Regions from separate parts of the Streptomyces sp. NPDC002845 genome, predicted to be linked through region 2. Evidence: riboswitches for the same ligand, from Rfam matches in the RefSeq annotation. Region 2 holds a riboswitch; each other region holds the start of a gene.
What was found. A riboswitch is a leader RNA that binds a small molecule or an ion and turns the genes downstream of it on or off. The one in region 2 is predicted to bind cobalamin.
Positions count from the first base shown of each region.

Region 1: it holds a riboswitch for cobalamin, as region 2 does, so the genes downstream of both, ACWD3C_RS20450 (prenyltransferase/squalene oxidase repeat-containing protein) here and ACWD3C_RS36090 (ribonucleoside-diphosphate reductase subunit alpha) in region 2, are expected to answer to the same signal.
Region 3: it holds a riboswitch for cobalamin, as region 2 does, so the genes downstream of both, ACWD3C_RS10025 (CbtB domain-containing protein) here and ACWD3C_RS36090 (ribonucleoside-diphosphate reductase subunit alpha) in region 2, are expected to answer to the same signal.

Region 1 is NZ_JBSFUU010000026.1:58,426-61,627, reverse strand. It holds gene ACWD3C_RS20455 (MBL fold metallo-hydrolase) at 1-762, shown strand, start outside; cobalamin riboswitch at 920-1,062, shown strand; gene ACWD3C_RS20450 (prenyltransferase/squalene oxidase repeat-containing protein) at 1,192-2,499, shown strand; gene ACWD3C_RS20445 (SCO2322 family protein) at 2,496-3,179, shown strand.
Region 2 is NZ_JBSFUU010000070.1:16,005-19,206, forward strand. It holds gene ACWD3C_RS36090 (ribonucleoside-diphosphate reductase subunit alpha) at 1-1,938, opposite strand, end outside; cobalamin riboswitch at 2,063-2,202, opposite strand; gene ACWD3C_RS36095 (GNAT family N-acetyltransferase) at 2,265-2,768, opposite strand; gene mctP (monocarboxylate uptake permease MctP) at 3,197-3,202, opposite strand, start outside.
Region 3 is NZ_JBSFUU010000011.1:12,270-15,471, reverse strand. It holds gene ACWD3C_RS10035 (acyl-CoA dehydrogenase family protein) at 1-400, opposite strand, end outside; gene ACWD3C_RS10030 (CbtA family protein) at 536-1,303, opposite strand; gene ACWD3C_RS10025 (CbtB domain-containing protein) at 1,329-1,553, opposite strand; cobalamin riboswitch at 1,589-1,729, opposite strand; gene ACWD3C_RS10020 (histidine phosphatase family protein) at 1,893-2,486, shown strand; partial or broken gene ACWD3C_RS10015 (UvrD-helicase domain-containing protein) at 2,966-3,202, shown strand, end outside.

The DNA of each region.
Region 1 (3,202 bases), on a different contig from region 2:
GCGTCCGGGGCATGGGTCGCGATGCACGCGGCGGACACCGCGATCGTCCGGCGCACCCGCCGGACCCGCCCGGGGCGCTGGTTCGCGTACATGGCGGACAAGCTCACCGCCGCCGGCGCCCCCGAGGAGCACGTGGCGCCCCTGCGCTCCGCCCACCGCCCCGCCTTGCCCGGCCTCTCCCCCGCCCTGCCCGACCGCGAGATCGTCCCCGGCGAACTCCTCGACATCCCGGGCCGCCGCCTCCGCGCGATCTGGACCCCGGGCCACACCCCCGGCCACGTCTGCCTCCACCTGGAGGAGGACCACCCCTCCCGACTCCCCGGCCACGGACGCCTGTTCTCCGGCGACCACCTGCTCCCCGAGATCACCCCGCACATCGGCCTGTACGAAGACCCGGACGACGCGACCGTCACCGACCCCCTCGGCGACTATCTCGACTCACTGGAGCGCATCGGCCGACTCGGCCCCGCCGAGGTACTCCCCGCCCACCAGCACGCGTTCACCGACGCGACCGCCCGCGTAGGGGAGCTGCTCACCCACCACGAGGACCGCCTCACCGGCCTGCTGACACTCCTCGCCGAGCCCCTCACCCCCTGGCAGCTCGCCGTACGCATGCAGTGGAACCGCCCCTGGGACCAGATCCCCTACGGATCGAGGAACATCGCCGTCTCGGAGGCCGAGGCCCATCTCCGGCGACTGGTGAAGCTGGGGCGGGCGGAGGCGGTGACGGGGAGCGAGCCGGTGGCGTACGTGGCGGTGTAAGCGGCTTGGACGGTGGTGTAAGCGACTCAGGTGGTGCGGCGGTGGCGTGATCCCCGTCAGGCATGATCCCCGTCATCGGCGCGATCCCCATCATCGGCGCGATCCCCGTCATCGGCGTGAGCCGGAACCCGCCGCCACCCACAGGTGGCCCTCAGCCGTTTCCGTTTCCCTACGGGCCGGTACAGTGGCCAGGTCGTCATCACCCGTACGGGGGGAAGCCGGTGCAAATCCGGCGCTGACCCGCAACCGTGAGCCGTCCGCCAGGCCGGCGAGCCGGACTGCCCCGTACGGATCGTGACCGGCTCGCGTCACCGGCTGCCCGTCGGGGACGGGCACCGTCGAGGCATACGGAGCCGAGCCGCCCGGCTGTGCCGTGCTGCCCGGTTCCGCGCAGGGAACCGGACAACAGGGGAAAGGCAGCCGCCGATCATGAATGTTCGCCGCAGCACCGCGGTACCGGCCGGAATGGCCGCACTCGCCGCGGTGGCCGTCATCACCGCGATCGGCGCGATCGGCGTCGGTTCCGCACCGGCCGCCCGGGCCGCCACGTCCGCCGGAGCCGACACGTCGGCCGCCACGTCCGCCTGGGCCGAGGATGCCTCGCCCTCCCCCTCCCAGGCGATCCCCACGGGGCTGTACGGCTCCACCGACCCGACGTACGACGGGGTGTGGCGGCAGTCGCTCACCCTGCTCGCGCTGGACACCGCGGGTGTGAAGCCCGCCGCCGAGGCGGTGGACTGGCTGGTCGGGCAGCAGTGCGCGAGCGGGGCGTTCGCGGCCTACCGGGCCGACGCCACTGCCAAGTGCGACGCCAAGACGCCGGTCGACACCAACAGCACCGCTGCCGCCGTCCAGGCCCTCGCCGCGCTCGGCGGGCACGACGGCGAGGTCGGCCAGGCAGCGCGCTGGCTGAAGGACGTACAGAACAAGAACGGCGGCTGGGGTTACACACCGGGTGACCCGAGCGACGCGAACTCCACATCCGTCGTGATCGGCGCCTTCGTGGCCTCCGGCGACGAGCCCGAGGAGCAGAGGAAGGGCGACTACTCCCCGTACGAGACACTGCGCGCCTTCTCCGTCCCCTGCGGCGACGACGGCGGCGGTGCCTTCGCCTACCAGCCCGACAAGAACGGCACGTTGACCGCGAACGCCGATGCCACGGCGGCCGCGGTGCTCGGCAGCCTCGGCAAGGGTTTCGTGGCGGAGGCCGGTGAGGCCCGTACGGCAGCCGAGTGCGTCGGCGGCGACGCCTTCTCCTCCGAGGACGCGGCCCACAACGGCGCCGTGTATCTGGCCAAGGCCCTCGCCGAGGACGGCCACCTCAAGGACCCCGGCGACAAGGAGCAGCCCGACTACGGCAACACCGTCGACGCGGTCGTCGCCCTCGCCGCCGCCGGCCAGGAGGGCAGCACCGACAAGCCCCTCGCCTGGCTGGAGAAGAACGCGGGCCCCTGGGCAGCGCAGTCCGGCCCCGCCGCGTACGCCCAGCTCATCCTCGCCGCCCACGCCACCGGCACCGACCCGCGCGACTTCGGCGGTGCCGACCTCGTGGAGCAGCTCGACGCCACCGGCCCGGCGTCCGACGTGTCCGACCACTCCGCCGTACCCACTGAGCCGCAGGCCGGGGAGGACGAGGACTCCGGCGTCAGCGTGTGGTGGGTCATCGGCGTCGGTCTGGTCGGCGGCATCGGTGTCGGTTTCCTGATCAGCGGCCGCAACAAGAAGCGGCAGCCGTGAACCGGCGGCGTACGTCCATCCTGGTCCTGTCGTCCGTTTCGTCCGTTCTCCTGGCCGTCCTCGGGAGCTCGGGCCAGGCCCAGGCCGCCGGCTACCGCTACTGGTCCTTCTGGGAGCGCGACGGCTCGGCATGGACGTACGCCACCCAGGGCCCGTCGACGACCCGCCCCGCCGACGGCGACGTCCAGGGCTTCCGCTTCGCCGTCAGCGAGGACTCCGCCGACGCGGCCCGGCCGCGCGGTACGGCCGACTTCGACACCGTCTGCGCGACGACGCCCGCGCGGGCGGACACCAAGCGGGTGGCCCTGGTCATCGACTTCGGTACGGCCGCCGACGCCCCGTCCGGCGAGACGCCCCCGTCCCCGCGCACGGCCTGCGCCCGCGTACCCGAGGACGCGACCACCGCCGACGCCCTCGCCGCCGTCGCGGGGCCCCTGCGCTACGACGCCAACGCCCTGCTCTGCGCCATCGCGGGCTACCCGGAGAAGGGGTGCGGCGAGCAGATCTCGGAGAGCGACAGCAACAGCAGCGGCGACGGTGGCAGAGACGGCGACTCCGGCTCCGGCTCCGGCTCCGGCTCCGGCGAACAGGGGCCGTCCGTCGGCCTGTTCGTGGGCGCGGGTGCCGTGGCCCTGCTGGGTGCGGCGGCCGTATGGCAGGCGCGGCGCCGCGCGAGGTGAGAGCCTGTGTCCTATCCCCGGTC
Region 2 (3,202 bases):
GAGGAACTCGCCGGAGAGGGTCTCGCGCTTGAACAGGTTGGAGACCTGGGGCTCGATGCACTCGTACACGCCGGCGATCGACGCGATCGTGGCGGTGGGCGCGATGGCGAGGAGCAGCGAGTTGCGCAGCCCCGTCTCGGCGATGCGTTCCCGCAGGGCCGCCCAGCGCTCCGGCCAGGTGAACTCGACTCCGTAGTGGTCGGGGTGGAGGACGCCCCGGGCCGTACGGGTCTTCTGCCAGGCGGGGAGGGGCCCGTTGCGCTCGGCGAGGTCGGCGGAGGCCTCGTACGCGGCGAGCATGACGCGTTCGGCGATGCGGGTGGAAAGGCGCTTGGCCTCCGGTGAGTCGAAGGGCAGGCGCAGCTTGAAGAACACGTCCTGCAGGCCCATCGCGCCCAGGCCGACGGGCCGCCACTTCGCGTTCGACCGGCCCGCCTGCTCGGTGGGGTAGAAGTTGATGTCGACGACGCGGTCGAGGAAGGTGACGGCGGTGCGGACGGTGGCGTCGAGCCGCTCCCAGTCGAGGTCGCCGGTCGACGTATCGACAAAGGCACCCAGATTCACCGAACCGAGGTTGCAGACCGCCGTCTCCCCGTCGTCCGTGACCTCCAGGATCTCCGTGCAGAGGTTGGAGGAGTGGATGACGTGGTCCGGCTCGGCCGTCTGGTTGGCGGTGCGGTTGGCGGCGTCCTTGAAGGTCATCCAGCCGTTGCCGGTCTGCGCGAGGGTGCGCATCATGCGGCCGTAGAGATCGCGGGCCGGGATGGTCCTGCGGGCGAGCCCCTCGGCCTCCGCCCTGCGGTAGGCGGCCTCGAACTCCGTGCCCCACAGGTCGGCCAGTTCGGGCACGTCGGCCGGCGAGAACAGCGACCACGGCTCGTCGGCGTTCACACGGCGCATGAACTCGTCCGGGACCCAGTGCGCGAGGTTCAGGTTGTGCGTACGGCGGGCGTCCTCGCCGGTGTTGTCGCGCAGCTCCAGGAACTCCTCGATGTCCGAGTGCCAGGTCTCCAGGTAGACGGCGGCCGCGCCCTTGCGCCGGCCGCCCTGGTTCACGGCGGCGACCGAGGCGTCGAGGGTCTTCAGGAACGGGACGATGCCGTTGGAGTGCCCGTTCGTGCCGCGGATCAGTGAACCGCGGGAGCGGACGCGGGAGTACGCGATGCCGATGCCGCCGGCGTGCTTCGAGAGGCGGGCCACCTGGTGGTAGCGGTCGTAGATCGAGTCCAGCTCGTCCTTCGGGGAGTCGAGGAGGTAGCAGGACGACATCTGGGGGTGCCGGGTGCCGGAGTTGAAGAGCGTGGGGGAGGAGGGAAGGTAGTCGAGGCGGCTCATCAGCCCGTACAGGGCGGCCACTTCGTCGACGGACCGGGTCGTGTCGTCCTCGGCGAGACCGGCGGCCACCCGGAGCATGAAGTGCTGGGGCGTCTCGATGACCTTGCGGGTGATGGGGTGCCGGAGCAGATAGCGGGAGTGGAGCGTCCGCAGACCGAAGTAGCCGAAGCGGTCGTCGGCGTCCGGGTCGGCGAGCGCGTCGAGCCGCTCGGCGTGGACGCGTACGAACTCGGCCGTACGGTCCGCGATGAGCCCCTCCCGGTGCCCGACCGCGACCGACCCGGTGAAGGACGTGACGCCCTGCGAGGCGGCCTCGGCGGCGATGCCGATGGTCAGCAGCCGGGCGGCCAGCCGGGAGTAGGCCGGGTCCTCGGAGATGAGGCCGGCCGCCGCCTCCGTGGCCAGCTCGCGCAGCTCCGTCTCGTCGGCCCGGGCGGACCGGCCGCGCAGCGCGGCGGCGGCGACCCGGCCGGGGTCGGCGTCGGGGAGGTCGGCGGTCAGCTCGGTCAGGGTCCGCAGCAGGGTTGCTCCGGGACCGTCGTCCGCGGTGGATGTCGCGGACTGAGCCGCTGCTGAAGCCGGTTCGGCTGGCGCGATGGTCACGTGGGGCTCTCCCTCGCTCGGCACGGGGGCCTCGCACAGGGCAGGGGGCAGCACACGAGCGCACGTGGCGTCGCGTCCACCGGCCCATTCCACGAGACCCGGACGTCAGGGCACCCGGACCGGACGGCCGGGCGCACTGTCGGCAGGTCCTCGGACTGACGTTCGTGCGGGCCTGTCCCGGGGACAGACATGCACAAGTACACCGTTGCGGGACAGTTCCGGATTCGCACCGGATTCCCCTGCGGCGACAGCGAGCATGAGCATACATCTTGTGCCGGGCCGCGAGGTCACCCCCACATGTTGTGCCGTATCGGTTCCAGAGGGTGTCAGAGCGTCAGCTCGTAGGTGAGCAGGCTGATGTCGAGCTCGGGAATCGGGTTCCAGTCGCGCTCGGGGGTGCGGGTGAAGCCGAGGCGCTCGTAGATGCGGTGGGCGGTGCGCATCGCGGCCTGGGTGGACAGGACGACGCGGACGCAGCCGGGCGTGGCGCGGGCGCGGTCGAGGCAGCCGCGTACGAGGGCTTCGCCCGTGCCCCGGCCACGGGACGCGGGGGTGACCGCGAGCATGCGGATCTCGGCCTCACCGGGCCGCGCTATGTCGGCCATGGGACCGCCGGACGGGACGAACGTCACACCGCCGAGCACCCGGTCCCGCTCCACGGCCACAAGGACCTCGGCCGCGGCCGCTCGCTTGGCCACGTCCTTCAGCTCGCCGAGGTACCCGTCGCTCTCACCGAAGTCGAGCAGGCCGTCGCCGAGATAGGCCTGCGCGGTGATCTCCCCGAGAGCGTCGTACTCGTCGGGCCTGGCCTGCCGGATCGTGATGTCCATGGATGGCAGTCTGCCGGAGGCGGGGGGCGGGCAGGGCAGTTTGGGTGGGTGGGGGTTGCTGTAGATCGGCCTGAACGGCCTCGTCCTCAAACGCTGGACAGGCTGATGGTGCCTGGTCTGGGCTGCAAAGGCTCAGCGCGGAGCTGGAGGAGCTTGGCGCGGGCCCATGGGGCTGGAGCAGGTCGGCGAGGTTGGCGCGGGCTCATCGGCGCCACTCCGGCTGAGGCCGCGCCCCGCAAGGGGCGCGGGGCTGTATCGATATGCGGCTCCGCCGCGTGGGCGCGACCAGCCCCACACAACCCGCAGACCCCCGACAACCCCACCACCCACCCCCTACCGGTGGGGTCGAAGGGGCGGAGCCCCTGGGGGATGGGACGGGTAGGGGCGGCGGGGGCGAAATCAAACCCCGCGCCGCCCCCCGGGCACCCCTAGTG
Region 3 (3,202 bases), on a different contig from region 2:
CCGTGCCCGCGTCGGGCTCGCTGTAGCCGATCGCGAAGTCGATCTCGCCGGAGAGGATCTTCGGCAGGAACGACGCCTTCTGCTCCTCGGTGCCGTACCGCATGATCGTCGGGCCGACCGTGTTGAGCGCCATCAGCGGCAGCGGGACGCCGGCCTGGGCGGCCTCGTCGAAGAAGATGAACTGTTCCATGGCGGTCAGTCCGCGCCCGCCGTACTCCTTCGGCCAGCCCACGCCCAGCCAGCCGTCCGTGCCGAGGCGGCGGATCGTGTCGCGGTAGAACCGCTTCTGCGCGGCCGGTCCGGCGTGCCGCGTGTGGGCGCCCGCCGGGACCAACTCGGCGAAGTAGGCGCGCAGTTCGGTGCGCAGCCGCTGCTGCTCGGGCGTGTATTCGAGATGCACGGCGCCTCCTGGCTCCCCACGGCCGGACCTGACGGCGCACACCGTAGAACGTGTTCCAGAAATTGGGAACACGTGCGGGACACATGGCTAAGGCTCCCCGGAAGTCCGGGGAGCCTTAGCCATGTGGTCGATCGCTCAGCGAGTGGCGGGAGTTGCCTGTGCGGCGCTTCCCTTCTCCCGGGCGGCTGCCGGGCGCGGAGCCAGGAGCCGTTCCGCCAGGTGCCCGAAGACCAGGCCGTACGCGGTCCAGAGGGTCACCTGGATCGCGAGGGCGGACAGCCTGTACTGCCAGAGCAGCGTGGCGGGGAAGCCCTCGGGGGCCTCGTCGTAGGACGGCAGGAAGGCATACGCCAGGCCTACGGCGAGGACGAAGAAGGCGCCCGCGGCGACGGTGGCGTTCCAGTTGCCCAGGCGGGGCGCGAGGCGCTTGCCCAGGATCACGGTGCCGACGGCCAGGAGCACGCCGAGCACGATCATCAGGAAGTACAGCACGGTGCGCTGGTCGAGGGCGTCGGGGCTGCCGACGGCGGGCGGGTTGGGCGGGTACTTGAGGAAGGGGACGACATAGACCGCGACCAGCCCCGCCACCGCCAGGAGCAGCGCGCTCGCGCGCGGCCCGAAGAGGCCGATCCGGCCGAGCGCGAAGCAGTACGCGAGAGCGGCGATGCCGCCGAACGCGACGCCGTAGACCAGGACGCCGGTGCTCAGACCGGTGGTGGACTGCAGGGTGCGGCTGAAGGGTTCCTCGCCGCCGTGCTCATGGGCGTGGGCCTCCTCGAAGGCGATGGCCTCGTCGACCCGCGGCTCGCCCAGGAAGTAGGCGACGACCAGGGCGAGAAGGCCTGCGGCGAGGCCCGCGAGCATGCCGCGGACCAGGAGGTTTCTGACCGTTGTGGAGTTCATGCGCGGTTACGGTTCCTCGTCGCCGTCAGTGGCAGGGGAAGCCGAGCAGGTGGCGGGCGTCGTGCACCCACTCGTGGACGCCCTCCCCGGACAGCAGCGAGGTGGCGCCCTGTTCGGCGCCGACGAAGTAGAGCAGGACCAGCATCAGGATGCCGAAGAAGACCGCCCAGGGGACGATCGCGCCGACCGGCAGCTTTGCCGGTACGGCGGTGGGGGTTGCGGCCGACGATGCGACGGCGGACTGCGCCATGGCAGGACCTCCTGGGGAACTCGCGTCCCGTCTCGGTGGTGCACAGGACGACGGCCACGGGTCTGACTTGCTCAGCCCCTGTCGCCCCTGGCGGGCGCGGTACGGGCTGGGCTTACAGTGGCGCGACCGTGCCGGATTCCCACCGGCTTCCGTCGACCGTCATCGATATCGACGCGAACGTACCGCGAAGCGGGGTTCCGGCCAAGGGCGCATGGGCGGCGCACCGTGCGCCGGTGACCTGGTCACGCGGCCGTTTCCAGGTCGCCTTATGGTCATGTCCCGGACAGGGCAAGGGTGTTGAGTACGAGCCGAGGACGAGTCGAGTACGAGAGTGGGCGGATGACGAGCCGAGTGATGTTGATCTCACCCGCACTGAACAAGGCCCTCCGCGAGGCCCGTTTCGACGACGGGTGCCCGCTGGACGCCGCCGGCCTTCGGTCGGCCCACGCGGCCGCGGGCACGGTCCCGGCCGCCGACCGGGCGTGGGTCTCCCCCAGCGTGCGCTGCCGCGAGACGGCCGACGCGCTCGGGCTCGACGCCGTTTCGGTGCCCTCACTCGCCGGTCTGGACGTCGGCCGCTGGCGCGGCGCGGACCTGGCGGAGGTCAGCGGCAGGGAGCCGGAGGCGATGGTCCGGTGGCTGTCCGAACCCGACTCCGCCCCGCACGGCGGCGAGTCGGTCCGCGCGCTGTGCGACCGGGTCGCACGCTGGCTCGACACGGCCGCCCAGGTCGGCGGCCGCACCGTCGCCGTGGTCGAGCCCGAGGTCGTACGGGCCGTGCTGGTACGCGTGCTGGGCGCGCCGGAGTCCGCCTTCTGGCGCGTCGACGTACCCCCGCTGACCGCCACGGAACTCAGCGGCCGGGCCGCCCGCTGGAACGTACGGGCAGGACGGCCGCTCGGGGAGACGGGCGCCTCCACTGACCCCGCGTGAGCCGGCCGCCCTCGACGAGGGCAAGCTCCTCCGTCCGGCGCGCGGGTCTGCGTGGTGAGGCGCGGTCAGCCGGGCGGGCGAGACCCACGCCCACTCGGCCTCGGCCGACCGGACGGCCCTGGTTGCCGACCTCGACCGACGCGCCGACCGCGCTCTTCGCCCGACGGACCTGCCCCGTCGGGCGACCAGGCAGCCCTGGTCCCACTGAACGGCCCCCTCCCGCCTCAACCTGACCGATGACGCCGACCTCAACCGCCGGGCGGGCCGCCGAACCATCCGGCTGACGGTCGCTCGGTGCACGTGGCGGCCTCGCCGGGGCAACCCGGACCGGTCCGCCGAGCGAACGCACCCCGGCTGCCCACGCGCGGGAAGGCGGCGGCCAACCGGGGCCGGTCCCGATCTCCACTGCCCCGGGGACTCTCCGCACCAAACTGCCGTACGATCCCGCACCACCGAACGGGCCCCTGGAACACCCGAGCTTCCTCTTCCTCGACGAAGCACAGGACACCAACCCCGTCCTGGAACAGGTCTTCGCCGCTCAACGTGCCCACACCCAGCTGGTCATGGTCGGCGACTCCGCACAGGCGATCTACGGCTGGCGCGGAGCCCGGGACATCATGACAGGCTTCGAAGCCACCCACCTCACCCTGACTCGATCCTTCCGCTTCGGCCCCCTCCTTGCCGAACAAGCCAACCGGTGGCTCGCGTTCACCGAC